One region of the Paenibacillus sp. FSL E2-0178 genome, then DNA from elsewhere that is predicted to be linked to it. Evidence: riboswitches for the same ligand, from Rfam matches in the RefSeq annotation. Region 1 holds a riboswitch; each other region holds the start of a gene.
What was found. A riboswitch is a leader RNA that binds a small molecule or an ion and turns the genes downstream of it on or off. The one in region 1 is predicted to bind thiamine pyrophosphate.
Positions count from the first base shown of each region.

Region 2: linked by a shared signal. The riboswitch ahead of MHI42_RS18305 (ABC transporter substrate-binding protein) and the one ahead of MHI42_RS04725 (ABC transporter ATP-binding protein) in region 1 are both predicted to bind thiamine pyrophosphate.
Region 3: linked by a shared signal. The riboswitch ahead of MHI42_RS09630 (thiamine phosphate synthase) and the one ahead of MHI42_RS04725 (ABC transporter ATP-binding protein) in region 1 are both predicted to bind thiamine pyrophosphate.

Region 1 is NZ_CP151953.1:1,052,415-1,062,782, reverse strand. Features, by position in the region: gene MHI42_RS04735 (ABC transporter substrate-binding protein) at 1-634, opposite strand, end outside; gene MHI42_RS04730 (ABC transporter permease) at 631-1,407, opposite strand; gene MHI42_RS04725 (ABC transporter ATP-binding protein) at 1,388-2,155, opposite strand; TPP riboswitch at 2,282-2,384, opposite strand; gene MHI42_RS04720 (TetR/AcrR family transcriptional regulator) at 2,453-3,142, opposite strand; gene MHI42_RS04715 (DHA2 family efflux MFS transporter permease subunit) at 3,439-4,959, shown strand; gene MHI42_RS04710 (amino acid ABC transporter substrate-binding protein) at 5,457-6,311, shown strand; gene MHI42_RS04705 (amino acid ABC transporter permease) at 6,407-7,075, shown strand; gene MHI42_RS04700 (amino acid ABC transporter ATP-binding protein) at 7,088-7,837, shown strand; gene MHI42_RS04695 (S-layer homology domain-containing protein) at 7,953-8,627, opposite strand; gene MHI42_RS04690 (hypothetical protein) at 8,760-9,335, opposite strand; gene MHI42_RS04685 (transcriptional repressor) at 9,589-10,062, shown strand; gene MHI42_RS04680 (TetR family transcriptional regulator C-terminal domain-containing protein) at 10,201-10,368, shown strand, end outside.
Region 2 is NZ_CP151953.1:4,215,107-4,225,474, forward strand. Features, by position in the region: gene MHI42_RS18280 (winged helix-turn-helix domain-containing protein) at 1-400, opposite strand, end outside; gene MHI42_RS18285 (EAL domain-containing protein) at 498-1,535, opposite strand; gene MHI42_RS18290 (pyridoxamine 5'-phosphate oxidase family protein) at 1,732-2,169, opposite strand; gene MHI42_RS18295 (MFS transporter) at 2,331-3,539, shown strand; gene MHI42_RS18300 (hypothetical protein) at 3,587-5,047, shown strand; TPP riboswitch at 5,117-5,227, shown strand; gene MHI42_RS18305 (ABC transporter substrate-binding protein) at 5,359-6,441, shown strand; gene MHI42_RS18310 (MTH1187 family thiamine-binding protein) at 6,495-6,788, shown strand; gene MHI42_RS18315 (ABC transporter permease) at 6,785-7,546, shown strand; gene MHI42_RS18320 (ABC transporter ATP-binding protein) at 7,636-8,481, shown strand; gene MHI42_RS18325 (ATP-binding cassette domain-containing protein) at 8,979-9,359, opposite strand; gene MHI42_RS18330 (glycoside hydrolase family 30 beta sandwich domain-containing protein) at 9,582-10,368, shown strand, end outside.
Region 3 is NZ_CP151953.1:2,125,368-2,135,735, forward strand. Features, by position in the region: gene MHI42_RS09600 (carbohydrate binding domain-containing protein) at 1-2,295, opposite strand, end outside; gene MHI42_RS09605 (fumarate hydratase) at 2,695-4,398, opposite strand; gene yfbR (5'-deoxynucleotidase) at 4,503-5,129, shown strand; gene thiH (2-iminoacetate synthase ThiH) at 5,228-6,349, opposite strand; gene MHI42_RS09620 (thiazole synthase) at 6,381-7,145, opposite strand; gene thiS (sulfur carrier protein ThiS) at 7,233-7,436, opposite strand; gene MHI42_RS09630 (thiamine phosphate synthase) at 7,433-8,095, opposite strand; TPP riboswitch at 8,209-8,311, opposite strand; gene MHI42_RS09635 (SDR family oxidoreductase) at 8,506-9,378, opposite strand; gene MHI42_RS09640 (NUDIX domain-containing protein) at 9,586-10,014, shown strand; gene MHI42_RS09645 (amidohydrolase family protein) at 10,018-10,227, shown strand; gene MHI42_RS09650 (S-layer homology domain-containing protein) at 10,320-10,368, opposite strand, start outside.

The DNA of each region.
Region 1 (10,368 bases):
GGATAAGCTCAAAGCCGACGTCAATCAGCTTCAGGGCGGCGGGATCACCGCCATCGGTTTGGATCATAGTGTGCAGCATGGCTTCATACAGCGGAATGGAGGAGTAACCGGCTTGCTTGCCTGAGAGCTCCCCGGGGCGGGTTATTCCGCTGTCTGCGGAAACCATGAGATGGTTCAGGGGATGCCGTACCAGAGCGGCGACGGATTTGACCGGAATCTGCTCTCCCCGGGCCATCAGCACCTGCGGCTGGTAGCTGAGGGCCAGATCGACTTGTCCGGCAGCTACCAGCTTCAGCGCGTCGTTGCTGTCGGCAGGCATCTGTATCTCAACATCGAGCCCCTCTTCGGCAAAATACCCCTCACTCTGTGCCGCATACAAAAAGGAATGAACGGCGTTCGGATACCAGTCGAGCATGATCGTCAGCTTATGGGCTGTACCGTCTGCGGCTGCCGCCGGAGCGGATGATGCCGATGATGAGCCGGAGCCAGCCGGCACGTTATTGCCAGCCGACCCGTTATTGCCGGCGCAGCCTGGCAGAACCAAGAGAACAGACAGGAGCAATACATAAGGCAGCAACTTATAAGGTTGAGCACTACGGGTGTAGGGATAACGGTTATAGCGGATTGGAGTCATGAATAACGTCCTCTTTTCTTCAGAAATAACTTCTCGAGCGTAGCAATACACAGAAACAAAGTGATCCCAAGGGCGGACAGCAGCACAACAGCGGCAAACATCTCGGCACTCTGCAGATTGCCGGCCATTCTCCGGCTGAAATAACCGAGCCCCCGGCTGCCTCCAAGCCATTCGCCGATGGTAGCTCCAATGACGCAGTACACCACCGACAGCTTCAGTCCGGAGAAAAAGGACGGCAGGGCCAGCGGAACAGCAGCCTTGCGGAGAATCTGCCAGCGGTTTGCGCCTAAGGTAAGCAGCAGCTCACGGTACTGCTCCGTATTCTTGCCCAGCCCGTCGTAGGTGCCGACAACCACCGGGAAGAAGGCGGTCAGGAACACTACGGCAACCTTACTCCACAAGGTATAGCCGAACCACATGATAAACAGGGGAGAGAGGGCAACCAGCGGAATCGTCTGGCTGATAATCAGCAGCGGATACAGCGCTTTGGCCAGCGGCCTGAACAGATGCATGCCTGTTCCCAGCAGACTTCCGCAGAAGACGGACAGAGCGAAGCCTGTAAGTACCTCAAGCAGTGTTGCGGGCAGGTGCACACCGAAGAGCAAACCCCGCTCCTCCATCAGAGCGCTCCAGATGGCCGTGGGAGCCGGCAGGATGAACGGAGGAATCAGCCCCAGCCGGGACACCGTTTCCCAGACCGCAAAGATCAGCAGCACGAGCAGAATAGACGGGCTGTATTCCCGCAGCAATCTTCTATAGAAGACGGTTGTCATACAGCTTCAGCTCCAAATCCTGCCGCAGGGCAACAAACTGCGGTTCGTAATTCAGACTATGATGTCTGGGGCGGGGAAGACCGGTGATGAACTCCTGCATACCGCCCCCGGCACCGCCGGTCATCAGATAGATACGGTCACTAAGCAGAAGCGCTTCTTCAAGGTCATGGGTAATGAACAGCACAGTCTTGTCCAGTCCCGACCATAATTCCAGCAGCCAGCGGTGAAGCTCCCGCTTGGTTATGGCGTCCAGTGCCCCGAACGGCTCGTCCAGCAGGAGCAGATCATTCCCGGCGGCAATGGTGCGGAGTACTGCAACCCGCTGGCGCATACCGCCCGACAGCTCATGCGGATACGCAGCCCCGGTCTCACCAAGACCGAACTGCTGCAGCATGCTGCGGATCTGAATAACGGCTTCCTCTTTGGAGCCGTTCCGCTTCAGTTCCCAGGGCAGCAGGCAATTGTCCAGTACGGTTCTCCAGGGCAGCAGGAGATCCTGCTGCGGCATATAGCCGACCTGGCCGAGCCGCTCCGAGGCGCTATTAGGCGGTTGCCCGTGCAGGGCAACCTCGCCGCTGCCGGGTTCCAGCAGGCCGGCGATAATCTTGAACAGCGTGCTTTTGCCGCAGCCGCTGGCACCCACAACGGAGATGAACTCCCCGCGGCGGACCTTCATGGAGATCCCGGAGAAGACCGGAGCCCTTGAAGCTGCGCCGAAAGAATAGGACAGGTTAGCGATGTTGATCATAGGATGGGGAAGCAAGCCTCCTTAGGAAAAGTGATTACGCTACGAAAACAAGAAAGACCCATCCATTTCCGGAGGAAATGAATGGGCCTGAAGGTACAGTCAGTTTGCAAAGACGCGGAACCGCTGATACATTCTGCTCCACTTCCCTCCGCTGGTATGATCCAGATCAGGTTCCAAGGGTCCGGAGCTTAAGCTCCGTCTCAGTCGGCCGACTCCCCTAGTGAAATAACAGGTGCTATTGAATTCGTAATTGCTACTTAATATACCATAATTTCCCCGCTTGTAAAGAGCCTGTGCTCAGCGCTTGGAGAGGCCGGTGATGAACAATGCAACAATTCCCCGCGAGATTTCCTCTTTGGAGGAGCCGTTCCGTTTCTGTTCATACAGGTAAAGATCGGGACTAAGTACAGAGATCAGCGCTGTGGCAGCGAAGCGGGGATCGATCCCGATAATCTCTCCATTCGCGGATGCGCGGTGCAGAAGTTCACCCATAATCACCCCGAGCCGCTGGAAAAAAGGATGTTCGAACTGGGTAAGCTGCTTCTTGCCGGTGAATTCGGATTTGATCATATTCAAGAGCTCCGCATATTGCTCAATGAAACCAACGACCTGCTCAATGCTGCTCTGGAGATGCGTGAGGGCAGCCGTTTCACCGGCGCTGGCAGCGAGCTGCTGTTCCATTCCCGACAGAAACTGCTCGGTGCTGTCCAGCAGCAGGGCGGAACAGATTTCGCCCTTATCAGTGAAGCGGCGGTAGAGCGATCCCTGCCCTATGCCGGCCCGTTTGGCGATGCCGTACATACTGACAGCTTCGAGGCCGCTCTCGGTGAACAGCTGGCGGGCCGCCTCGAGTATCCGCTGCATATAGGGATCGGCGGGTTCTTTTGCAGCGATGTCTGTGTTCACTGTGTTATCTTTGTTCTCTGTGTTCTCTATGTTCCCCGGAGCTGATGTTACAGGTTCAACTTCTGTCTCTGTTTTTTTCATGATGTCCCCTTTCATATTCTTGCATTTCCTACAACAATCCATCCGGATACCCGGCTATCCATGAATCAAAGCTGCAAAATATACAACATTTATGCCTACAGTGCGTACTAAGAAGTCTCTATTCTACCGGTAAACGAATCAAGTGTGGGGAATTGGCGTATTCCGCTTGACACATCGGACAATTGTCCGTAGACTATGAAATGCGATAACGGACAATTGTCCGTTCACTAATTATATAGACAAACCTGCCCGCAGGTCAACGTGGTTGAAGCGGACAGTTCAGGAGGAGAAGGAGTATGAATCAGACCTTGAAGCAGGATGCGGATTTTCGGTTATCTAGCATTTTAGTTCCGCTGCTGGCGATTATTGCCGGCGTATTTATGGTTGTCCTGGACAGTACAGCAATGAATGTGGCTTTATCCAGGCTGGTCGTGGATTTCAAAACAGATCTGCACACACTGCAGTGGGTTGTAACCGGATATATGCTTGCGCAGGCTTCGGTGATTCCGCTGTCGGGCTGGCTGTCTGACCGGTTCGGGGCTAAGAATGTCTTTTTGACAGCCGTTATTGTGTTTACGGTTGGCTCGATTCTGTGTGCAACGCCAAGCAGTGCAGAATGGCTGGTCGTTTTCCGGGTATTGCAGGGTCTTGGAGGGGGTTGTGTGCTCCCGGTCGGGATGGCGTATGTATACAGACTGGCTCCGAAGAGTAAAGTGGGCGTTGTTATGGGGATTATGGGAATTCCCGTGCTGTTCGCACCGGCGATTGGTCCTGTATTGTCCGGCTGGCTGGTGGAATACCACTCCTGGCGCTGGATCTTCCTGATTAATATCCCCATCGGTATTATCTGTGTGCTGATCGGGCTGCGTAAGCTGCCGAATGCGGCGAAGAACACCGTTCCCGGCATGGATAAATTCGGAATGGTGCTCGGACCGCTGGCTTTTGCTTCACTCACTTACGGTGTAAGCCAGGGGGCGCAGAGCTGGACCTCGGACAAAACGCTAATCGGGTTATCTCTGGGAGCTGTTGCACTGATTGCCTTTGTCATTGCCGAGCTGCGTTCCAAGACCCCTTTGCTGGAGCTGCGGATTCTGAAATCTGTGGATTTCACCACCGGAATTATCGTGCAGTGGATCGCCCAGTTCGGCTTATACGGTGCTTTATTTCTGCTGCCGCAGTTTCTGCAGCAGGCCCGCGGCTTCGGCGCATTTGATACCGGACTGACCCTGCTGCCGCAGGCCATTGCTTCCGGGCTGATGATGCCGATTGCCGGCATTCTGTTCGACCGGATCGGAGTGCGCTGGCTGGTGGTCTGCGGACTCAGTCTGGTCTCTGGCGCATTGTTCCAGTATTCCCATGTGGATCTGACCACCCAGAGCCGTGATCTCATTCTTCCGCTGATTATGTGCGGTGCAGGGATGGGGATGATGATGATGCCGATGAATACGCATCTGCTGAACAAGGCGCCAGGCGATCTGGTCAACCGGGTAACCTCCCTCACCAACTCGATGCAGCAGGTCATCAACTCACTTGCAGTGTCGACACTGGTTACGATTCTGACGGCCAGAACCTCCGCGCGTGGTCTTGAAATGCAGGGGGCGGCAGCCGCTGCCGGGCAGACGGTGGACGGAGCCTCGAAGGAGGCCCTGCAGCTGGCCAAGCAGACTGTATTGGCCCAGGGCTTTGCGGATACCTTCCACATTATGATTTTTGTAGCTTTAGGCGGCGCCGTCCTTGGGCTGCTGCTGCGCCGGGGCCGCAAATCAGAAAGCGGAGGCTCCAAGGAGAAAGCGGTGCCTGAAATCATGCACGGTTAAGGTGCAGCTGCCAATCAGCGCGGGTGGTTGTAATAGTTTAAGCAGTCTGGTTGATTTGATACCGTTATAAATAAGAACCCGGTAAGATTTAGAGCAGCGATTCTCCGTTACTGGGGAGTCGCTGTTTTGCGTTTTTGATCATTTAGATTGCCATCCACTTAAACAGCGGAGAGGACGGACTGATTGTGGAAAAGCGGAGCGTTCGCCTTTGTGCCCGGATTTTCACCGCTAAGGAGAATAAATAAAATCTGGGCACAACAGCGATTGGAACAACGGTCCGTTCGTGGAGTGTCCACCCAAGCGCTTACGGTAATCTTTCCTGGGTAATCCTGATGCATAAGCATATTTCGGGGCAAGCTAAACTATCAAAAACCGATATAGCATAAATCCGATGTTTATTATCGGAAAAAGTTATTGACGGATGTAACAGCTCAATGTTACGATTCATTTTGCCGGCAAGTCCGGAACATAAAGAGAGATGAGAGGGGATTAATCTTATGAAAAAACTTAGTCTGACAATTATGCTGCTCCTGACCATGGCCGTGGTTGCGGCATGCGGCAACAACAATAACAATAATGCAGCAACAGGCGGCAATACGGCGGCTGAACCTACTGCAGCAGCTACAGATAGTGCGGCACCTGCTGAGCAGAATAGCCTGGAAGCTGTCAAAGCCAGCGGCAAGCTGCGTATCGGAACAGAAGGCACCTATGCCCCGTTCACATATCATGATGCCGACGGCAAGCTGACCGGCTTCGATGTCGAAATTGCTGAAGAAGTAACTAAACGTCTGGGCGTGGAAGCCGAGTTTATCGAGACTCAGTGGGACGGTATTTTTGCCGGTATGGATGCCAAGCGGTTCGATACGATCTTCAATGAAGTTTCCATTACGGATGAGCGCAAAGTGAAATATGATTTCTCTGACCCGTATATCGTATCCAAGGCTGTGCTGATCGTCAGTGAAGATAATGAAGATATCAAATCATTCGCGGACCTCAAGGGCAAGAAAGCCGGCCAGTCCCTGACAAGTAACCTCGGACAGATTGCAACGGATAACGGTGCAGAGATTGTATCCACAGAAGGCTTCAATCAGGCAATTGATCTGCTGACCTCCGGCCGGATTGATGCAACCGTCAATGATGGCTTGTCCTTCCTGGATCTGAAGAAGCAGAAGCCGGATATCAAGATCAAGCAGGTGGATGAGATTGCAGAAGGCTCGTATAGTGCAGCGGTCTTCCTGAAGGGTAACGATGAGCTTGTACAGGCAGTGAATGAAGCGCTGACTGCCATGCATGATGATGGGACATATCTGAAGATTTCCGAGAAATACTTCGGAGCTGATGTATCGAAATAAGCTTGCCTGTGTAACGGCAGTCTCAAATAACTTATGGACTCAAGGCGGAGCCGGTTGTGCTTCCGCCTTGCCGTTCCAAGAAGGATGTCAGAACGATGGATGACCGCAAAATACAAATATTTCTCGATTCACTGCTGCCTCTGTTCAAAGCCGGGGTGGCTTTTACCATTCCGCTGACCCTGGTCTCCTTTGCGCTTGGGCTTACACTTGCTGTAATTACTGCGCTTGTGCGGCTCTCTTCCTGGAGAATTCCGAAGCTGATTGCCGGCTTCTACGTCTGGGTCATCCGCGGAACACCGCTGCTGCTGCAGCTGTTTATTATTTTCTACGGGCTGCCTACGGTAGGCATTGTGCTTGATCCGTTCATCGCAGCTGTGATCGGCTTCACCCTTAGTGTCGGGGCATACTCCTCGGAAATTGTCCGGGCGGCTATTCTCTCTATACATAAAGGCCAATGGGAGGCTGCCTTCTCCGTCGGGATGAGCCGTGGACAGGCTTTGCGGCGGGTGATTCTGCCTCAAGCTGCCCGGGTATCGGTTCCGCCATTATCCAATTCATTCATTAGTCTGGTGAAGGATACATCACTTGCAGCAAGCATCACATATGTAGAAATGTTCAGAAAAGCTCAGCAAATTACAGCCACTACCTATGAACCGCTGCTGTTGTATTGCGAAGCGGGATTATTTTATCTGTTATTTTGCTCAGTATTATCGGTGCTGCAGAAATACCTGGAGAAGCGGCTGGACCGGTATTCGGCCAGTTAAGGAGGCATACCCATGATTGAAATACGTGATTTACATAAATCCTTCGGTCCGCTGCAGGTCTTGAAGGGTGTTGATCTTACCGTTGAGCATGGCCAGGTGATGGTCATTATCGGACCTTCCGGCTCCGGCAAAACCACCCTGCTGCGATGCTTCAACCTGCTGGAGACTCCCGACAAGGGCAGCCTGGCTCTGAATAATATTAAGCTGGATTTCACTCCCGGCGGCAAAATTCAACAGCGTACCGTGCTGTCTCTGCGCCAGCAGACGGGAATGGTCTTCCAGTCCTACAATCTGTTCCCGCATATGACGGCACTCGGCAATGTAATGGAGGGCCAGGTGACCGTTCAGAAGCGTTCCAGGGAGGAAGCCAGAACGAAGGCGCTTGCCCTTCTGGACAAGGTAGGGCTGGCCGACAAGGCGGATACCTATCCGCATCAGCTGTCCGGCGGCCAGCAGCAGCGCGTGGCGATTGCCCGGGCGATGGCGGTCGAGCCGGAGGTGCTGCTGTTCGATGAGCCAACCTCGGCGCTCGATCCGGAGCTGGTCGGTGAGGTGCTGAAGGTCATCAAGCAGCTGGCCCGGGAAGGAATGACGATGGTCATTGTTACCCATGAGATGAAATTCGCGGCCGATGTGGCCGACCGGATCATCTTAATGGATAACGGGGTCATTCTGGAGCAGGGGACTCCGCAGCAGGTGCTGGAGCAGACGAAGAATCCGCGCGCCCTGCAGTTCCTGAACCGGCTCAGCGGAGAAGACTAAACGAATGTTGGCATTAATGCAAAAAGGCAGTCCGGGAGGGGAATCCCGGACTGCCTTTTCTGCTTGTAAATTCATCATGCGCGGGGGAGGGCATGAAGGATTACTCAGCCATTAGTTAGTTCTGTGTTGCTGCATCACTGCGTGAGTTCAAATAGTCCAGTGCGTTGTAGAGCATAATTGCCGCTTCGGCGCGGGTGAGCTGGCTCTTCGGGTTGAACTTGCCGTTAGCATCCAGTGTGTTGATGTTGTATTTCAGGGACCGCTGGATAGTGCCCTGGTAGGATGGCTCAAGCGCATCTGCATCGGTGATATCCACCGGCACGATGTTGATCATCGGCAAGTTGCCTGCCTTCTCAACGCCTTGAATCAGCAGGCTGGTGAACAGCTCTTTGGTAATCGGTTTGGATGGATCAATATCAGCGGGAATATCCACGTCATTATAGTGTGCATTGATGAAGGCTTCTGCGTACCAGGCGTTGTCTTTTACTTTGGAGAAGATCGCACTGGCTACGGGAGCCTTGTTGAAACTGATTGCGGCCAGACTAAGCTGGAGTCCGCCCGTTATAAACTGAACGCCTTGTGCTGTAGTTACAGTGGATGCGGGCAGAAACTGGGTATCCGATATCCCTTTGATCAGGCCCTGCTGCTTCAGAGAGTTGATTTTGTCCTTACCGGTTACACTGTCAATATCCTTAAAGCTGCTGCCGGCTGCAAAAATTTGTCCGCCGAAAGAGAAGGTAAGAAGCGTTACGGCTGTAAAAGCTGCGATCGTGTTTTTTTTGATACTCATCTGAATTCCACCTCTATTGTAGGTTGTACCACTAGATTTCCCGCTGATCCGGTGATTGTCCGTTACAGGACGGCGTAACCGTTTCAACTTGACTCTAATGACGCAATGACAATAGAAAAGGTTGCAGACGTTCTACATCATTTCCTGAAACAGCAGGTTGCGGTAAGGGTATTTACTGAACCGGGTTCTGAACAGCAGCGCGATCCCGCTCTCTTCAATGGTTACGGATTTAAGCGAATCCGCTGTGACGAGGCTGCGTACCATCGCTGTTACCGCACCGCGGTCCCTGCGCCGGATGGCTGCAGCCAGACTCTCCGCGAAGCTGTTATTTACAGAGAGCTCCCGGTAGAGCGGAATAACGGCCCGTGCGATGCTCCGGTGGGCTGCTGTACTGAAGGTGAACTGGACCGTGCCCGGCGGAATCGTTGTTCCATTCGTGTAGAACGCAACCGGCAGCGGAAAAGGAAACGAGATGAAATAGCCGATGCCGTTCGTCCCATAATTCTCTACCCTGGCAAGGGTGGGAATTCTGGCCAGCAGTCTGCCCATCAGATCAAGATCTGCGGAGACAACAGCGGTTGTCCAATCAGCGGCATAACTGCTGTTGCCGGCAATTTTCCGGTAGAACGGCAGCATGGCCGTGGCTACTCTGCGCAGTACACGGGCTGTCACAAGCCGCTGGGTCTGCTTAGGTTTTATTTTCACCATCCGGATCATCCTCACTTATAAGAGATTTAGTCTATATAAGGTATGGAGGGAGGGCGCACTTCGGATTGGGCGTAAGACTAGCCGGCGATAATATAATCATAATCCGCAGAACCTATTTATACGTTTTTGGGGAAAAGTGATGTTATACTGGTGTCAGGCCTTTTCTTTGACGGACAAGTTTGTTATGCTTATATCGTAAAGATTACTAATTATTGTCGGGAATTGTTCAACTTCCGGAAAGGTGGGAACCCGGGTGAACCGAGTAGCAAATATCAGCCAGCAGTTTGCGGCGCAGAATTATAAGCTTACGCCACAGCGCGAGGCTATAGTAAGAGTATTGCTGGACAACGAGAAGGATCACTTAAGCGTGGAAGAGGTCTATATGCTGGTCAAGCGCAGTTATCCGCATTTGGGACTTGCGACCGTATACCGTACCTTGGAGCTACTGTGTGAACTTCATATTGTAGAAAAGATGAATTTCGGCGATGGCGTTGCCCGCTACGACCTGCGCGGTGACGATCATGTTCATATGCACCACCACCTGATCTGCAGTGTATGCGGCAAGCTGGAGGAGATCAAGGATGATTGGCTGGCGGACCTTGAAGCGCGGCTGGCCCGTGAGTACGGCTTCAGTGTGACCGATCACCGGCTTGATTTCAAAGGCACCTATAATACCTGCAAGGGAAACGGCTGCAAGGGCGATAAAGAATGCCGGGCTGTATCCTGAGCCGCAGCAGGGGCACATTCAAAGACGCAGGGCTGATTTAACAGCCGGCGTCTTTTTATTTGATTGCAGCGGAGAATCAGCGCATTTGCGACTTATGGAGCAGGGATATGAGGCTGGTGCACATGCTATAATGACGTTATGCCAAAAAAAGTGGACCATGACGAACGCCGTAATCATCTGGCGGAGGCGGCTTGGCGGATCATCCGGCGTGATGGTCTGGAAGCTGTATCCGTGCGGAATGTTGCCAGGGAGGCGGGCATGTCGCTGGGATCGCTGCGGCATTATTTTGCCAGCCAATCCGAGCTG
Region 2 (10,368 bases), 3.2 Mb from region 1:
TAACCACCAGATGCTTAAGAATCAAGGGAGCAGGGGCAGCCGTGCCGCTTCTTCTTAACAGGACTTCAATCCTGGCTGCCAGCTCATCGGGATGAAACGGCTTGGTTAAATAATCATCCGCGAATTCCAGCCCCTGGAGCTTATCGTCAATGGAGGTACGCGCCGAGAGCATCAGGATCGGCAGCTCCGGGTATACCCGCTTCAGCCGCTGGCCGACGGTGAACCCGTCCAGTCCCGGAAGCATCACATCCAGTATCACCAGCTGGCAGCCCTCAGCCGCTTCCAGCGCGCCTTCTCCGCTCTCCAGCCAGCGGACAGCATACTCCCGTTCCCGCAGATCCGCAGATACTGCGTTGCCAATCTCACGGTCATCTTCTACATATAGTACTGTAACACCCACGCAGAACCTCTCCCCTCTCTCCTTCAAATAACATAATAAATCCCCGGAAGCAGGCAGCCTTCAAGACTGCGCTCCGGGGAGAATGGATCTTGCTGATTCAGGCACTGAATCCGAAATGTGCCGGCGGCTTCTCTTCCGGCTTCCCGAAGAGATACCCCTGCCCCAGATCCATGCCGAGGTCACGGCAGAAGAGAAACTCCTCCCGGCGCTCGATTCCCTCGGCGAGCACCTTTGCACCGAAATCCCCGGCCCGGGAGATAATATCCCGCAGAACGTTCTGCTTGTCCTTATTCTGATCGCAGAAGCTGATCAAATCACGGTCGATTTTGACATAATCGGGCTGCAGGCTGGACATCACTTCTACAGTCGAATACCCCGCACCGACATCATCCAGCGCAACCAGCATACCCTGCTGGCGGTATTCGGCAAAAATGGCGCGGAGATGCGGCATATCGTTTATTTTTTCCGTTTCCACCACTTCAAATACATAATCCTCCGGATTCTGATCCAGCCGCTGAATCGTCTCGAACGTATGCGTGAGACAATACTTGGGATTATAAATAGAGGAGGGCAGAAAGTTAATGAACCGCTTGATGCCCTTCGGCAGCATTCTTGTACTTGTCTCAATGGCTGAAATCCTGGCCGCGCGGTCAAGAAAGGAATGGAATCCTGTACGCCGGGCAATCTCAAACAGCTCATACGGCTGAAAATGATTCCCTTGCGGCAGCGGCCGCAGCAGCAGTTCAAAGCCAATAATCTCTTCGGAGAAATTCACAATCGGCTGCATGTGGCTGCAGAAATCATGGCTCATAATAATCGAAACCAGATTCTCGCTGGAAAAGCGGACCTTCAGCTGATCCAGAGTCAGCCAGCGCTCCAGAGTAATGCGGGCTCCTCTGCCCTTAATGCATAAGGACAAGGAGATCTGCTGCTGCTGCTCGAATACCTCCAGCCGTCCTAACAGCTCCAGCAACTCTTCTTTACAACGGTAGGGAATGATACAGGTCCTGCTTGTCCCGAATACTTCATATCCTGCATTCCTTACCGCAGCGGCAAGCGGAACAGAATAGGGGCGCAGCTTCAGCTCCCCTTCATCTTCAATCGGGTCTATGTCAGCGCAGTCAACACAATTCATGGCAATCGCCTCCGCCTCAGGATGTCAAAATACTGAGGCAAGTATAGCATGATTTCCCATGTTCCATCTATTATTTACGGACATGCGGCACAACGCGGCAAGGCCCTTCCCGAACCCTAAGGCTCGGGAAAGGCCTGATCATAAACATTACCTCTATTATTATAAAGGACTGGGTCCCTTCAGTACCGCCGTTTGCTTACTTGGATACCGCAGCAGTCCCCTGCCATACTCCGTGTTCCTTATTTTTGCCCATATATTCAATCCGTGTCGGGGAGAGCTCCAGGATTACATAATCGGGATCATCCGGTCCCTTGAACCATTGCTCCAAGGAAGTGTTCCATACTTTCGAACGCAAACCCTCATCTTTGGTGACAGCTACGGTAGCCTCAATCTCCAGCACATCCTTGCCGCCGCCCTGCTCGTAACCCAGCAGCAGACAAGCATTCGGATTATCCTTAAGCTCCTCTACCTTATGGGTCTTGCGGTTCGTAGCCAGATAAATGTTCAATCCGTCATGAAATACCGCCATATAACGCACCTTAGGTTTGTTGCCGGCTTCTATCGTGCCGAAGGACCCGAACTTGTTGTCATCCAGCACCTGTATGATCGTTTTCTCCAGCTCTTTGTTATCCATTGACGAGAAAGCTCCTTTCGAATTCATGTGAATATAAGTTTATATATTCACATCCGCAGTTTGGATTTATTATAAAAACTGTGCTTATTATAGTGTACCCGTTCGGTTCATAATGAATCCCGGACTATGTTCATAAATTCACCCAGAAGGAGTCTCTCCCCTTGAAAAAATTAATCTGGATCGGCTGTCTCTCCTATTTCGTCATCGGCCTTGCCCATGTGGTGCTGGGCTCTATTCTGCCTGTGCTGCTCCAGCATTATGACCGCAGCTACAGTGCCGGAGGCGAGCTGATCTTCAGCCAGTTCGGCGGCTTCCTCGCCGGTGTGCTGGTCTCGCCGCTGCTGAACCGCCGCTTCGGCAAACGCGGGGGCATCCTGATCGCCACCGGGCTGCTGGTCTGCGCCGAAACGGCCTACGCCTTCCTCCCGCCCTGGGGCTGGATGTACGTGATCGCGATAGCTGCAGGCTTCGGCTTCGGCATGATCGAAGCTGTCATCGGCACGATTATTATCGCCGCGATTACCGAAGGAACGGCAATTGCCATGAGCCGGCTGGAGGTGCTATTCGGTGTAGGCGCGCTGCTCATGCCGCTGGCCGCAAGTCCGCTGATTGCCGCCGGCAGCTGGAGGCTGGCTTTCCTGATCGTTGCCGCCTTTTCTCTGGTTTCGCTGCTCTTCTGGGCGAAGAGCAGCTTCGGTCCGCTCCAGCGTGTGCTGGATGAGCGGCCGTCACGCCCTGCCGCTGCCGCGGCCTCCGCAGACGCAGCAGCAAGTGCAACAGTACCCGCCGCCGGCAAATCCGGACGCCTGCCCTACAAAGGTAAACAGTGGGTACTGCTTGGCCTGTTCATCGTCTTCTTCTTTCTCTATGTAGGTACCGAGATGAGTCTGGTCAATTTCATGCCGGCGATCTTCATCGCCAAGCTTGGCATGAGCGAAGCTGCGGCAGCGCTGACGGTTACCTTCTTCTGGCTGGCTATGTCGGCGGGCAGACTATTCGCCGGTGTGGTTGCCGAGCGGATTTCCTACCGCATCTATGTGCTCATCAGCTGCTTCGCCGCTTTGCTGCTGCTGGTTATTTTCCCGTTCGCAGAGCACCGGATTGCCGCATTCGCTGTCATTCTGCTGCTCGGGCTGTTCATGTCCGGCATCTTCTCCATCGCCCTGGTCTTCGCAAGCAAGCTGCTGCCCGGTGCGGAAGAATCCACGCCAAGCATCATGATCGCCTCGGGCGGAATCGGCGGCGCGGTGCTGCCGCTGCTGACCGGCTGGTCCATGAACCATATGCAGGTGGCCCAGACATCGGGGCTTCTGGCCGCTTTTGCCGCCGTATTATTCCTGCTTAGCGTGGCCGCCTGGAAAATCGGGTAATATAATAAGCAAGTTCAATATCCTGTGAATAAGGACGGAACCCCTATATGGCTGAGCTTCACTCCGAGAGACCCGAACCGCTGCTGCATACTGCATTGCTGCAATTCATTTTCCCCTTCTCCATCAAGGCCGGACAGGACAAAGAGCTGGCCCAGCGTCTGCAGCAGGAAGGATTTACGCGTTTTTTTCTCGATAACAAGGATCTTGAGCATGCTTATTACGGGGAGGGCTACTGCGTGTCCCATGAGAAAATGGAGCGCAGCTACCTGCCGTTCGCCGCTCATGTCCTCTTTCCGCGTGAGAAGGATGCTGATTCCTTCCGCCGCTTTTCCCGGGTGAACAATCTGCTGTGCCAGCTTGAAATGCCGTTTCAATCCGTGAATTTCCGCGTGCTGTCCACGGATGTGTTCCTCTGCCCGTTTGAGCTTGGTTTCCTGACCATAAGAGTGGCTATTGAAGAAGAGCATCTCTCCTTCAGCACTGCGCTGGAATTCGCCGACCGCTTCCGTACACTGGAGGACGTATCCTACCAGGATAAGCAGTCCTTTATCCATTGTCATAAGAAGTCTTTTGGACAGGTAGAGGATTTCGTATTCAAGAATCTGGTTGCCGGGCTGGAGCCGTTTCTCGACCCTGCGGAGATCGATGGCGCGTATTTTGAGACCTTGCCTTTTTTCGTGGATGAACGGATGCTGGTGCAGGCTTTCTATGGCTTCAACCGCGTGGAAGAAATAGATGAGATCAGTGTCGAGCTGCGCTACCGTGCCTCCCAGCTGGATGGGCTGAATATGGAGGGTAAACCCTATACCAGTGCCAGCGATCCCGAATATATCGAACAGTATACCTCTGAGCATTGCTACAGCCGCTGGGGGCCGGACACCTATTATATGACCAATGAGCAGACCTTCTGCTGCCTGAGTCGGGCGGAAACTGACATCGCCACCCAGCTGATTAATCAGATGTACGGGGAGTATTATTACGGGCTGCTGCTGAGTATTTTTCATAAAATCGTGCTGCTGAAGCTGGCCAATCTGCATTCCCGGCTGCGCATCAACCACGATTATGACGAGATCGAGAATCTGATCTTCCTGATTAATAAGTTCTCGGCCAAATTCTACTTTCTGGAGCTGATTTCGCAGTCGCAGGGACGGGAGATCTTCTTCCAGCTGCGCAAGGTTTACGGCAATGACGCCCTGTTCGATGAAGTGAAGATGACCTTGAATGACCTGTTCCAGTATCAGGATAAATTCCAGGCCAAACGCCGGGATACGCTGCTGATGGTCCTGACTGTATTTACGGTAATAAGCGGGATTTACGGAATGAATCAGGTCATTGAGGACTTGAAGGCACCGATCGATTGGAGCAAAATGCTGGAGTACTCTGCGTTTGAGTACCTGGCGCTGTTCCTCACCTTCTCCGGGATCGCAGTCAGCCTGGGCCTGACGCTGAGGGAGGCGTGGAACGGAATACGCAGCCGCCGTAAGAAGCGGTTCTATGATAAGGATTGAGGGGCCACTGGACAACAGCGGAACTGCCGTCTATAATACACCGTAAGAACATAGCAATACCCGTGAACTTCATAGAACCAGGGGTGCTGGAATTGGCCGGCTGAGATTGTATCCCACAAGATACTGACCCTTATACCTGATCTGGATAATGCCAGCGTAGGAATCTTCATTCAACCCCGAGCCCCTTCATGGGCCTGAAGTTGAACTCACCTTGCGCAAGTAACTGGCGTCCCGGTCTCCGGGGCGCTTTTTGGTATGGGTTACTCTGAATTTTGGAAGACTAGGGATTGCTGGAAGGAGAGAGAAGAGAAATGGGAGTCAAAAAAGTATTACCGCTGCTGCTCAGCTCTATGCTTGTGCTCGTGATGGCCGGATGCGGCAACGGGAACGGCAACCCGGGCGGCAATGCCGGAGGCAGCACACCTGCCGCCGGGAACAGCACCGCTGCACCTGAAGCAACTGCAGCCGGCACCACCAACGCGCCTAAAGAGCTGACCCCGGTTAAGATTGCGCTGGATTGGACGCCGAACACGAATCACACCGGCCTGTATACCGCCAAAGAGCTGGGGTATTACGCAGAGGAAGGTCTTGACGTAGAGATCGTGCAGCCGGGTTCCGCCGGTTCGGATACGATGGTCACTTCCGGTGAAGCCCAGTTTGGCATCAGTGCACAGGAGGCGCTCACCCTGGCCCGCCTGCAGGATGTGCCGCTCGTATCCATCGCCGCTATCATTCAGCATAATACCTCCGGCTTTGCCGCTCCAAAGGACCGCAACATTAAGACGCCGAAAGACTTCGAAGGCAAAACCTACGGAGGCTGGGGCTCTCCTGCGGAAGAAGCAGCCATGAAAGCCATCATGGACCCCGATGGCGGAGATGTCTCCAAAGTGAAATTGGTGAATATCGGCGAAGCTGACTTCTTCACTGCGGTGAAACGCGATATCGACTTCGCCTGGATCTTCTACGCCTGGACCGGGATTGAAGCCGAGCTGCGCGGCGAGCCGCTGGATATGCTGTACCTGAAGGATTACGCGCCGCAGCTGGATTACTACACACCGGTGCTCACAACCAGTGAGAAGGAAATCGCCGAGCATCCGGAAGTGGTGAAGGCTTTCCTCAAAGCTACGTCGAAAGGTTACCAATACGCGATCGACAACCCGGAAGAAGCGGCCACTGTCCTCTCCGACGCTGTGCCTGATCTTGATCCCGAGCTGGTGCTGGCCAGCCAGAAATGGCTCAGCCCGAAATACAAGGACGATGCCGCCCGCTGGGGTGAGCAGAAGCTAGAAATCTGGCAGAATTATGCCGACTGGATGTACGGCCTGAAGCTGCTCGATAAGCCGCTGGATGCCGCAAGTACGTTTACGAATGAATTTTTGCCGGAAGGCCAGTAAACACCGAGTGGAATAGTAATGACACTAACTCACATGAGAGGAATGAATAATAAATGGCTAATACACTGCTTAGCATTCAGGTAATTCCCAAGACTCCAAACAATGAGGATTCGATCCCTTACGTGGACACTGCGATTGAGGTAATTCAGAAGTCGGGGGTCAAGCATCAGGTGAATCCGCTTGATACCACCATGGAAGGCGAGCTCACGGAGCTGCTGGAAGTTGTACGTCAGATGCATGAGGCACTGATTGCCTCCGGCAGCCCGAGCGTGATCTCCCAGATCAAGATCGCCCATAATCCCAGCGGCATTAGCATGGACAAGCTGACGGAGAAATACCGGCCGTGAGAAGCACCTGGAGACAAATCTGGCCGCCCCTTGTGGCGGTCATCTTTTTTCTGGGCGCATGGCAAATTGCGGTATCGGTGTTCCATATCCCGGCCTGGCAGCTGCCCAGCCCGTCCGATATCGCGCGTGAATCACGCGGCAACGCCTCCGGGATCTGGGCGCATACGGCCGCAACGCTGCGGCTGACCCTGATCGGCTTCCCGGTCGGCACCGGCATCGGCCTCATTGTGGCTCTGCTGCTCCATCTGCTGCCCTGGCTTAAGCGAGCGCTCTACCCGCTGCTGATCCTCAGCCAGAATGTGCCCTCCATTGCCCTTGGACCGCTGCTGATTATCTGGTTCGGCTTCGGCCTGCTGCCCAAAATCGTCCTGATCACCCTCGTCTGCTTCTTCCCGGTTGCCGTAGCGGCCATGGGCGGGCTGGCGCAAAGCGACAGGGTAATGTTGAACTATATGAAAATGGCCGGTGCAAGCAACTGGCAGATCTTCACCAAGCTGGAGCTACCCGGCTCCCTGCCCTCCCTGTTCTCAGGGCTCAAAATCTCCGCGACCTATGCCGTCATGGGCGCAGTGGTTGCCGAGTGGATTGGCGCGGACAAAGGGATCGGCTATTATATGCTGCTGCAGAAGGCCTCTTACCGCACGGACCGGATGTTCGTGGCCATTGTCATTATTGTGCTGCTGAGTCTGGTGCTGTTTGCACTGATTGCCCTGCTGGAGAAATGGCTCGTGCGCTGGAAACCGCGCAAGGAAGCTTAACACGCACAGGGTAACAATACACGCTATACTGAGCACGTTTGAGATAAAGCCTTAAGTACAAAAATTCTATATAGAAGGAGCTGACCGAAGTGTCTCCACTCACGAATACCGTACAGCTCAAGAAGGACGTCCCCGGCAGCAGCCTTGACGAGGCCAGAAGCACACCGCCTGCGCTTGAAGTCAGCAGCGTCTCCAAATCGTTCACGCACCGCCGCCGGGAGACGCCTGTGCTGGATCAGGTGTCGCTGACGGTAGAGCCGCAGGAATTCGTCTCGATTGTCGGTCCTTCCGGCTGCGGCAAAAGCACCCTGTTCCACATTATCGGCGGCCTGACGCTGCCGGATGCCGGAACCGTCAGCATGGACGGCGTCCCGGTTACCGGGCAGCGCGGCAAGATCAGCTACATGCCGCAGCAGCCCGCGCTGTTCCCGTGGCGGAGCACCCTGGACAACGTCCTGCTCGGCGCCGAGCTGCAGGGCGCACCGCAAGCGGAGGCGCGCGAAGCGGCACGCCACTGGCTGGCCAAGGTCGGCCTGGGCGGATTCGAGCGCGCTTATCCGCATATGCTGTCCGGCGGCATGCAGCAGCGGGCCGCCTTCCTGCGGGCCATGCTCGCTCCGCAGGAGCTGATGCTGCTCGACGAGCCGTTCAGCGCGCTCGATGCGCTGACGCGCGAGCAGATGCAGCGCTGGCTGCTGGAGCTGTGGGAGGGGAACCGCCGCTCCGTGCTGTTCATCACCCACAACATCGAAGAAGCGCTGCTGCTCTCCAGCCGCATCTATGTCTTCTCCGGACGGCCCGGCTCCGTCCTGCACACCGTCGATGTACCGTTCCCGCGTCCGCGCCGCGATGAAATCACCGATGCGCCGGAGTTCCTGCAGCTCAAGCGCCAGCTCTCGCTGTGGATGCGCGAGGAGCAGGCCAAGAGCCTTTGAGGTGAGTCGGCGCTATTCGGCCCATGTATGCTGAACCTAGCTATTCACATTTCCCGATGACCTGCCGTTTGCGGTGGGGAATCACATTTTCTGGAATTCCGGAGAAATCCTGCACTAAATACAACATTCCCCTCCTTATCCCCGCCTCTAATCCAAGATTGTTGTACAAAAAGCAGCAATTCTCCCTCTCCAAGCGGCTTAGCGGGAGAATTGCTGTATTTCGTACAACAATTCTCCCAAACACCCTATTATAGGGGTACCAAAGTTGCATTACGTACAACATATTGCCTATTCAGCGTGAGCTTAAGAAGCTCAATTGTCCCAGTGATTGCATTTGGTGCAACAGAATTCCCAATATTCTGAGATAAATCCCATTCTGCTGTATTTCGTACAACCGATTTCTGAATAATCGTCCATACATACCACTTTGCAGATTTCTGCTGTACAAAGTACAACAGATTCAATTTCCCGGCAGATTTCGGGATCAGCTGTTATTCCTACATCCAGCCCTTCTCCTCAGCCAGCCGCACCGCCGGATCGCCAAGCGGCAGGAAGGACACTGACTTACTCACGATTCTGGCCTTAATCTCCTCCGGGCTGCCGTCTGCCACAAGGGCCCCGCGGCTGAACAGCAGAATCCGGTCTGCGGTGTCCTCCGCATCCCTGGCATCTTTGGGCGGAAGCCCGAACACCTGTACACTTCCTTCTGTGGGCTCAAGCAGCCCCAGAAGCATGGATAAGGTAGTTGTTTTGCCTGCTCCGTTAGGCCCGAGCACTGCTGTAATGGAACCCCGTTTAATCGTGAAGCTGACGCCGTCTACCGCTTTTTTATCATGAAAGCTTCTGCTGACATTCTTCATTTCGATCACATGATCCATTCTGTATCCCTCCGTATCCATATGCCCTCCGGCTATATTTCTATAGTACAGGAGGCCGAAAGTGAACATCAGTATGGACTGTCATTCGTTCAAGGTGACAACTGTCATCCGGATAAATAACTTTTTGAGGAAATTATTGATTTTTATGGAGTATTGAATTAAGATAATCCTGCAATAAAAGTAAGCGATTACATTTCTGCATAATCGAGAGGAGTTTAAGGTATGATCAAAAGAATTGGACTAGCAGCGCTGATCGCCGCGCTGCTTGCGGGCATCGGAGGCATTGCGCCGCAACCGGTTTCGGCTGCAGGGGAGACGGCAGAAGTATGGATATCCACCTCAGATCCGAATACGGAGCCGGCTGTCGGACTTAGCACCGGCGCCCGCTTGACCCGCATCGGAGACAAGAGCTTCAGCTCCGCCACCGGAAGCAGCGATTATACAATTACCGTTAACGAAGGCACCACCTATCAGCAAATGGACGGATTCGGCGTTTCCCTGACCGACTCCTCCGCCTGGCTGCTGAACTATAAGCTGAATGCCGCCAAGCGGGCTGAGGTGATGGAGAAGCTGTTTGGCAACACCGGTATTGGCTTGAGTGTGCTGCGGCAGCCGATGGGCAGCTCGGACTTCACCTGGTCGGCCTATACGTATGATGACACGGCCGGGGACACCTCACTCGGTCAGTTCACGATCAGCCGTGATCTGCCTTATATCGTTCCAATGGTCAAAGCGGCGATTGCCAAGAATCCCGGTATCAAGGTATTTGCTTCACCGTGGAGTGCCCCGGCCTGGATGAAGTACTCCGGCACCCTGAACGGCGGCAAGCTCAAAGCTGAGTACTATCAGACCTACGCCGACTATTTCAAAAAATACATTCAAGCCTATCAGGCCCAGGGGATTCCGATTTATGCCGTCACCGTACAGAACGAGCCCATGTATGAAACCGGGGCTTACCCCTCGATGGGCATGAACGAGCAGGATGAGACCGGCTTCATCGGAGACTACC
Region 3 (10,368 bases), 1.1 Mb from region 1:
CACCGTTGGTGTCGCGGTCGGCGTTGGCGTTGGCGTCACCGTTGGTGTCGCAGTCGGTGATGCGGTCGGAACAGCCGGCCCTCCTGCCTGGATCGTTCCTGTCGGAATATACGTCCAGGTACCGGTACCGAATAGATAATTGCTGCCGCCGTTGCTGTCCCAGGTGCCGCTGCCGTTATTGAAGCAGGCTTCCAGCTGGGTGGCTGCACCGATGTTGATCGTGATTTTGTTGTAACCTGCCACTTCAGCCGCAGGAATTGCTACGCCTGGCGATGTCGTCCAGGTTCCCGCAGCCGGGCGGTAGTGGATGTAAGGTGTGGTGTAGCCCTGCTTGTAATAGATCGTCACACTATTTCCGGCAGGCGTGACGATCAGTGCAGCCGCGCTGAATGCCGAGAGGTTGGCGGCGGCGTCATACGCTTTTATCGTATACGAGTAGTTCGTACTGCCAGATAAGCCGTTGTCTGTGTAAGAGGTAGTTGCCGAGGTCCCAATCTTGACCCCATTGCGGTAAATCTCGTAACCTGTAACCCCGACATTATCGGTGGAAGCCGTCCAGGTCACAAGCGCACTGGAGGCATTCTGCACAGTGGCTGTTACATTCGCCGGAACAGACGGCGCCTGGGTATCAACTATTGGCTGCGTCTTGGAGTAGATTTTGGCGGAGTTCGCACTGAGTGTGACTGTAATTTGCTTCCCGGTTGCCCCGCCGGATTGTACGGTTACCGTGTCTGAGGTGTTCAACTGGTTAATCAGTACTGTTCCCACAGTCAGAGTACTTTCGGCGCGCAGCGGAATCGTAACGGTCTGCGATCCGCCCGAAGCATTACTGAATGCGGAGATGACTTCCTGTCCCACATTGGTCCCGCTGTCAATCCGGCGGGAGAACGCGTACAGGTTCTGGGCAGACCACATTTCACGCTGGGTGCCGGTGCGCAGAGCCGGGTTGTTTTTGCGGATTTCATTAAGCTTGGCTACATGCTTGTAGGTGCTGGCGTTCTCATTGAAATAATTCTCCACCACGTTGCCGCTTGCATCACGCTTCACCATGGACCAGCGGTTCCACGTATCGGCAATGCCGCCAGTCATAATCTGGCCGTTCCCGTTGCCCTTATTCTGTTCCGTACCCTGGAACACCACCGGGGTTCCGCGCACAGTGAAGATGAAGGACAAGGCATTCTGCAGCTTCTCTACACTGCCTCCGGCCTCTGTCAGGAAGCGGTTGCGGTCATGATTATCAATGAAGGTAACCATATGATTCGCATTGCCGTTGTAATAGGAATCAAGAGCCAGTGTACTCTTAATATTGGAATCGAAGGATTGGCCGTAAGCAAAGCTATTCAGCACGGAGAAGAACAGCGGGAAATCAAGCATGCCCCATTCCTTGCTGCTGCCGACCCAGCGGGAGACAAATTCGGCATTGCCGTCAAAATTCTCTCCGAAGGTGTTCACGCCCAGCAGCGTCTGCAGCTCCCCGATATCCGTCGGCTTCATCAGCTTGGCCGCGTCAACGCGGGCACCATCCGCACCTGTATAATCAAACCAGCCTTTAATCGAGCTGAAGATGGCCTGCTTGGCGGCAGGAACATCGAAGTCGATATCATCCAGTCCGCCCAGATCGTGATTCTCCAAATAATCCTGGGCCCACTGATCATATCTTCCGTCTGCCAGCGACCAGTTGATATCCCCGTTATGGTGATACCAGGCCGGATTATTGAAAGGGGCGACCGGCTGCAAGGCAGGTATATCATAATAAGCCTGGGTACCCAGCATATAGTCGCCGATATGGTTCGGAACGACGTCGATGATGACCTTGATTCCGAGCGCATGCGCTGAATCTACCAGCTCCTTCAGCTTCTCTTTTGTACCGAAATAAGGATTGGCCGCATTGGGATCTTTGACATTGTAGCCGTGGTAGGCTGTGTTCTTCCCTGTCCCGTTATTCTCCCGGTTGGTCATCTGCGGTTCGGCAACCGGAGAGATCCAGATCGCCGTATAGCCCATATTATGAATATAGGGGAGCTTATTGATAACCCCCTGCCAGTCTCCACCCTTCATATAACGAAAATCTTCTTCAGAGGTCTCTCCATAGCGGATGGCGGCTCCTGTTGCATTATTGGAGGAGTCTCCGTCATTGAAACGGTCAACCATAATCTGATAAATCGTGTCATTCTCTGTAACCGTGCCGATACTGGCCGCTTCAGCCTTAACTGGAGGCAGAACAAATAAATTAATCGTGATCGAAAGAACCATAGATGTGATAAGGACGGGGATAAGCCAATGTTTACGTTTCATTCTTCATCTCCCTCTCATAAATTCGTATGCACAACACTTTCTGCCAAAAAGAACAAGCTACCGTCTAGAGCCTCATCTTACTCATTTTAGGGAAACCGGTTTCCCCACTAAAAATTAACATGGACTTGTATGCGCTGTCAAGACATATAAATTGTTCTTCCTCAGAACCCGTATCCCATATAGGATAACGACTCTGCAATACGCAGAGAATCCCCCGTTTAGCATCAGCCGGCAGCATGCTCCTCCGCGGACAGGCACCGGTTTCGATTTCATTCAGAGCCGCACCGCAAAAAGACCCCTTTCATCAAACAGAAAGAGGTCTTACTATCACTGAATAAATATACTATTTGATTCATATCATCCAATAAATCACTGTCACAGGGAGCATTGCTAAGCAGTTTATTTAAATACCGGCTCCCGGAACTGGGCCAGCTTGGCCGCGGAATCCTTCTCCACATCGGCATGCAGGCTGTTGCCATGCGCATCCATAGTGACGATAGCGGCGAATCCGTCTACCTGCAGATGCCACATGGCCTCCGGAATTCCGAACTCCATGAAATCAACCGCGTTAACCTTCTTGATGCATTCTGCATAGTACTGGGCTGCACCGCCAATGGCGTTGAGATAGACGCCGCCGTGTTCGCCTAATGCCTTCAACGTTTTCGGGCCCATCCCGCCTTTGCCGATTACGGCACGGATGCCGAATTTCTTAATGATATCGCCTTGATAAGGCTCCTCGCGGATGCTGGTGGTTGGACCGGCAGCCTTCACATGCCAGCCCTCATCATCCTTCAGCATGACCGGACCACAGTGATAGATGACCGCACCGTTCAAGTCCACGGGAGCGTCGTGATCCATCAGATATTTGTGCAGGGCATCGCGGCCGGTGTGCATCTCGCCGGAGAGAATAACTACATCACCAACGCGCAGGCTGCGGATATCCTCCTCGCTGATCGGCGTGGTCAGGCGGATTTCGCGCGAACCACCCGATATGGCGGAGCCTGCGGCAGCAGGTTCGATTACCTGGCCGTTACCCGGGATAGCAGTATCAGAAGCAGCTTCCCCAGTTCCTGACAAGATGGCCGGAGCCGCAGGAATCGTTGCATCCTCTGGAATCATGCCCTGCGAAATGCCGTCAGCAGCAGAGACCGCTACCGGTTCAGTTACTTGCACTAAGGCTTCTTCCCCTTCTACAGAAATGCCTGTGCCACTCTCATAGAGCCATTCCTTAATGTCCCCGGTTGCCGGATTTACCAGTATTCCCTGACGGCGGAAGGCCCAGCAGTTATAAGCTACCGAGACAAAAAAGCTCGCCGGCAGCCGGTTCATCACCCCGATTTTGCAGCCCAGCAGCGTAACTTCACCGCCGAAGCCCATCGTGCCGATGCCGAGCTTGTTGGCATTCTCCATAATGTAATCTTCCAGCTTGCCCAGATCTTGGGTGGGATTCACATCCTCGACCTTGCGGAACAGCTGCTTCTTGGCCAGCTCATAGCCCGTTGTACGGTCACCGCCGATGCCTACGCCAATGAAGCCTGCACTGCACCCCTGACCCTGCGCCTGATAGACCGAATGAAGAATACATTTGCGGATGCCGTCAAGATCACGTCCGGCTTTGCCCAGACCCTCCAGCTCTGCCGGGAGACTGTACTGAATATTCTTATTCTCGCAGCCGCCGCCCTTCAGAATGAGCCTTACATCAATGCCTTCCTCTTCCCACTGCTCGAAATGAATCACCGGCGTGCCTGCACCCAGATTGTCCCCGCTGTTCTCGCCTGTAAGGGAATCTACGGAATTGGGCCGCAGCTTGCCGTTCTTCGTCGCCCGGATTATCGCGCTATGAATATCCTTCTTCATCTCTATCTGATTCACGCCTACCGGCGTATGAATTATAAAAGTCGGCATCCCTGTATCCTGGCAGATCGGCGATACCTGGAGCTCGGCCATGCCGATATTCTGGGCAATCGTGGTCAGCGCCAGTCCGGAGCGGGTCGCCTTGTCTTCCAGCGCACGCCCTTTAGCAACCGCCCGGCGGACATCACCCGGCAAATTCGTGGAGGTTTCTACGATCAGATTATAAATGCTGTCTTCAAAATGCTGCATCTTCATTCAGTCTCCTCTCCATCTGTTTCAAGCTGCCCTAACTCTGTTACAATTAGTTATTATCATATCATATTAAGCCGCTCATGAAAGGGGTTACTTAAAAATTGAACTACCATTTCTCTGCCTATCTCTACCGGCTGCAATATATCCAGCGCTGGAGCCTCATGCGCAGCACCGCCCCTGAGAACGTGGCGCAGCATTCGTTCCAGGTGGCCCTGCTGGCGCACATGCTGTGCACCATCGGCAATGTCCACTTCGGCCGGTCGCTGAACGCCGACCGCGCATCCACAATGGCGTTGTTCCACGACGCCACCGAGGTATTCACCGGCGACATCGCCACGCCGGTGAAGCATAACAACCCGCTTCTGCTGTCCAGCTTCCGCGAGATGGAGCGGGTCGCCGCTGAGCGCCTCGCGGCGATGATCCCGCCGGAGCTGAGCGCAGTCTATGCGCCGCTCCTGCAGCCGCAGGACAGCCCGCCCGGCTCCGAGGATGCCGGACTGCTCCGCTACGTCAAGGCAGCGGATGTGCTCGACGCCTATCTGAAATGCGTCTGGGAAACCGCCGCAGGCAACCGCGAATTCGCGGCCGCCCGGGAGCAGACGGCCGCGAAGCTGCACGGGCTCGCCCTGCCGGAGATGGAGTATTTCCTTACCCATATGGCTCCGGGCTTCGAGCTGTCGCTGGACGAGCTGTCTTCAAGCATGAGTCCGGAGAAGCCAGCCGACTAGCCGGAAACCGTGCGGCCTCTTGAAGAATGCAGCATCGCACCGTCCGTTTGTCCCTGCAATACAAATAACCCGCCTCACGGCGGGTTATTTGTATCAAGTTAAGGCATGGCTAACGGCTCATCCAGGCTGTCCCAGTCCTTGAACACCGGCTGCAGCCCTTTTTCCTCGAGCATCTCCTTAATCTCCTGCACGCTGCGGTTGTCTGAGATTTCAAACTGCGGGGTGCCGCCTTCCAGAGAATGTCCGCCTACTTCAGTGGATACCCCTGCAGACATCCTGGTGATGCCGAGATGGACCAGATGATCGCGCAGGGCTGCCGGCTCCCGCGTGGACAGTGAAATACCGGAACGCGGCAGAAACAGGCGGTAGGCCAGGATAATCTGCACCAGCGCACGGTCGGTTACATCACTCGCAGGATTAAATTCCCCCAGGTACGGCCGAAAACGGGGAATGGACAAACCGATTTCGCACTCCGGATACTTGTCCTGTAAGTACCTGGCGTGCAGTGCAGTCGCGAGGGCCTCCTGACGCCATTCGTACATTCCCAGCAGGGCTCCGATATTTACCGAGCGGAATCCGGCCAGGCAGCCGCGCTCGGGCGCATCCAGACGGTTGCGGTACACCCGCTTGGGACCCTTCACATGCAGCTGGCGGTAAGTCTCCTGATGATAGACCTCCTGATACAGCGTCAGACCGTCTACTCCTGCCTGTCTGAGATCAGCGTATTCTTCGGTAGTGAGCGGATTCACTTCAATGCTGACTGAAGAGAAATAGCCGCGGAGCACCTCCACGCAGTCTTTCAGATAACTGACCGGACTTTCATTCCGGGATTCTCCGGTCAGAATCAGAATGTGGCGCAGCCCTGTGGCTGCGATCGTCTCCGCTTCCCGCCGGACCTCCTCCAGTGTCAGTTTTTTGCGCGGAAAATCATAGATAGAGCTAAAGCTGCAGTAGGTACAATGGTTGACGCAGAAATCAGCCAGATACATCGGTGTAAACAGCTGCATCACATGACCGAATTGCGTACGTGTCAATCTATGGGCCTTCTGCGCCATCTCTTCGAGGTAAGGCTCCGCTGCCGGTGACAGCAAAGCCATCAGCCCGTCCTCGTCCAGCTGCTCCAGACGAAGCGCCCGCTTCACATCAAGCGCAGTATACTGCTTCCATACCCCCTCGTAGGGAAGCTTGTCCAGCCGGGTCAGCCTATCATAAAAGCTCATGTCCTTCCTCCCTCTTCATAAACAGCATCAGTCAGGCCAGAAATCCGGTCAGCGGCGAAGAAGCTGCGGCTGTCTCTTCCACCGGCCCCAGCCCGGCCAGATAGGCCTTCCGCCCCGCCGACACCGCTTCGCGGAAGGCCTCCGCCATCAGCTGCGGGTCCCGGGCGGTGGCAATTGCCGTATTCAGCAGCACAGCGGCTGCGCCCATTTCCATCGCCTCAGCAGCCTCGGAGGGTCTGCCAATACCGGCATCCACGATGATGGGCAGACCCGTTTCTGATATCAGAATCCGGATCAGCTCCTTGGTCTGCAGCCCGCGGTTAGAGCCGATCGGCGCTCCCAGCGGCATGACGGCTGCAGCTCCGGCCGCCTTCAGCCGGAGTGCGGCTGACAGATCAGGACTCATGTAGGGCAGAACAATGAAACCCTCCGCAGCTAAGATTTCCGTGGCTCGGATCGTCTCGGTATTATCCGGCAGCAGATATTTCTGATCATTGATAACCTCAATCTTCACCCAGTCTCCCAGCCCCGCTGACCTTGCCAGCCGGGCAATGCGTACCGCTTCCTCTGCGGTGCGCGCACCGGAGGTATTGGGCAGCAGCGTCATGTGGGAAGGAATATGGCTAATAATATTGTCCTTGCTCTCCGGATCTACCCGGCGCAGGGCAACCGTAATGACCTGTGAACCCGAGCGGGCGATCACTTCGGGAATAAGAGTGTTGCGGCTGTATTTTCCGGTCCCGATGAACAGTCTGCTCGTTAAAGTAACTCCTCCAATAATCAAAGGATCCTGCATCATATCGCCTCCTGTGATAAGTCGTTGCCTTTATCTTAATTGCGTATTGGCATTCTTGCGTCTACCGCACACACAGTTACCAGTTACCTAGCCTCCGCCGACAAAATGAACCAGCTCAACTCGGTCACCTTCATTCAGCAATGTATCTTCATAAACCTCTCTGCCGGCAAGCTCACCATTCAGCTCCACAATAACCAGCTTCCCGGTCCACTCAGGCCGGGCCAGAAGATCAGCCAGCGTCCGGCAGCTCTCTTCATACCTTCCTCTGCGTCCGTTAACGGTCAAATTCATTCCAGTTCACCTCCTTTGCCCGGTAAGGGAGCTTCATTCAGGACTTCAGCATATGCTGCGGCCTGAACGGATGATCTGTAAGCCTGAGCGGCGCCAGCAGGATCCGTCGCTCCGCATATCCCGGACATTACGGCTATTCCGGCAGCCCCCTTCGACAGAACGATTCCGGTATTGCCCGGTGTGATGTTTCCGATAGCAATCAGCGGTATACTGCTGGAGCGGACGGCCAATTCCAGCTGCGCCAGGCCCCGTTCCCGCTGTCCGGGCTTGCAGGCCGTGGGGAATACATGTCCATACAGACAAAAGTCCGCTCCCTGCTGTCCGGCGCGTGCCGCTTCCTCCGGGGAATGCACCGACCTGCCCAGCCGCAGGCCCGGGGCAATGCCGCGCGCCTTGGCAGGCGGCAGGCTGTGCCAGGCCAATTGGACGCCGGCTGCCCCTGCTGCCAGAGCCACATCAATCCGGTCATTAATAACCAGCTTTGAGGGCGGAACCCCCGCTTGCAGCAACCGCTCTGCGGCAGCCAGAAGCTCCCGTGCGGACAGGGCTTTTTCCCGGAGATGGATATAATCCACCATGGTATGTACTGCAGCAGCCAGCCCCGCAAACTGCTCCGGATTCAGCCTCCCGTCCGAGATCAAATGGATTTTTTTCAGCACCTTCACCTTCCCCTCTATACGGCATTCCGGAAAATACAAAAAGACCGCCCCCTGTATCAGGAAGCAGTCCGGAATATAAGCAGGAATACCGGGTAAACCGTTACCCCTGCTGCATTATTCATTCTCCACTTCCCTACGCTGGTATAAACCAGATCAGGTTCAAAGGGTCCGAACAGATATGTTCGTCTCAGCCTTGCGGCACCCCTAGTGACCGTTCATATTCTATTGTTCTTGCAGTTTGTATATTAGCATATTATTCCTGTAAGAGCTATTCTTTAATAGATTCAATCATTTGCTCCAAGCGGATGAAGCGGCAAAAAAGCCAGCCTTCCGGCTGACTTTTCATCTGTTGAACGTTTGATTCTTTAAACCAGTATAAACTTATCCGGCTTACAAAGCAGTGCCAATGGTCAGCCGTTAACGATCTCGCCGCCGTTCACATGCATGACCTGTCCGCTCACATAAGAGGAATCATCGGAGGCCAGATATACATAAGCCGGTGCCAGCTCCTCGGGCTGTCCCGGACGCTTCATCGGCTGGGTGCCGCCGAATTCACTGACCTTCTTCGCGTCAAACGTAGACGGAATCAGCGGCGTCCAGATCGGGCCCGGTGCTACCGCATTCACGCGGATGCCTTGGTCTGCGAGATTCATCGACAGGGAGCGGGTGAAGCTGAGAATTGCTCCTTTGGTGGACGAATAGTCCAGCAGCTGCGGGCTGCCGCGGTACGCCGTGATAGACGTAGTGTTGATGATCGTGGAGCCTTTTTTGAGATGGGGCATCGCTGCCTTGGTCAGATAGAACATGGAGAATATATTCGTCCGGAACGTCCGCTCCAGCTGCTCGGCGGTAATGTCCTCAATCTTATCCTGCGGATGCTGCTCTGCCGCATTGTTGATCAGGATGTCCAGCTTGCCGAGTCCCTCAATGGTTTTATTAATCAGATCCTGACAGAAGGCCTCGACCCCGATATCACCGGAGATCAGAATACACTTTCGACCCTCCTGCTCCACCTGGCGTTTGGTTTCTTCCGCATCTTCATGCTCATTCAGATAGGATATCACCACATCTGCGCCTTCTTTGGCAAAATGAACGGCAACCGCACGCCCGATTCCGCTGTCCCCTCCGGTAATAAGCGCGGCCTTGCCCAGCAGCTTGCCTGCTGCCTTGTAAGCCGAGGTTTCAAACTCCGGAAGCGGGTTCATCTCGCTTTCAATTCCGGGCTGCTGGTCCTGTACCTGCGGAGGCAGGGTTTTGACGGGTTGTTTGCTGGTGTCTGGCATAATCCATTCTCCTTTCGCTGTACCGTTATACTGTTTTACTAATCATGTTAGGTTGGCTAAAAGTCTGGTGTTTATGCATCATACTTGCCTAGCAAAAATCGCTTTACGTTATTTTACTTACCACATAGGGAAGCCGGCCAAACAAAAAATCTTCAGTCCAACGCGTTCCCGCTCCATTATAGAGCCTGTAGAAGGAGAGTTATTCTCATGTCCAAAAAATCAAAAAGCATCATCGTTGCCGTCAAAGGTGTCATCCTGTATCAGGGCAGAATCCTCATCGTCAAGCGGGCTGCCGTCGATTCTGCAGGTGCCGGAAGCTGGGAATGTGCCGGAGGCAAAATCGAATTCGGTGAAAGCCTGGAGGCTGCACTGGAAAGAGAAATTCTTGAGGAAACCGGACTGGCGGTTACGACAGAACGTATCCTTTATGCGGTGACCCTGCTCACTGACCCTGCTAGACAGGTAGTGATTATCACCTATTTATGCCGCGCAGCCCGTGGCGAAATCCAGCTCTCGGAAGAGCATACCGATTACCGCTGGTGCACCGTGAGCGAAATGAATGCCCTGCTGCCGCCGCAGATTATCGCTGACTTTCAGGAGCACGGCATTTTTGAGCTGGAAGGGTTGTTGCGGTAAGTAATGAACGGTTTCTGGCTCACCCCGATGCAGATTATCACAGCCGCCACTTCAACCGGTGCGAAGATCTGCAATCTGGCACCTGAGATTGGAACGATTGAACCGGGCAAGAAGGCGGATCTGTTTGTAATTGAGGGCAACCAGCTTACGGATATAGACAATCTCCGGAAAGTCAGATTTGTGATGATGGAGGGCAGGATCGTATCGAAATAGAGGTTATATAGTTTGATTAAAGGCCGCTTTCCACGAGGAAAACGGCCTTTTTTTCATTTTAATATGCCCAGTATGGTTCTCTGTAATTCTGTCTATAGCTGATCCGCCGCTGCCTTCAATGCAATAATTTTGTTCGCCGCC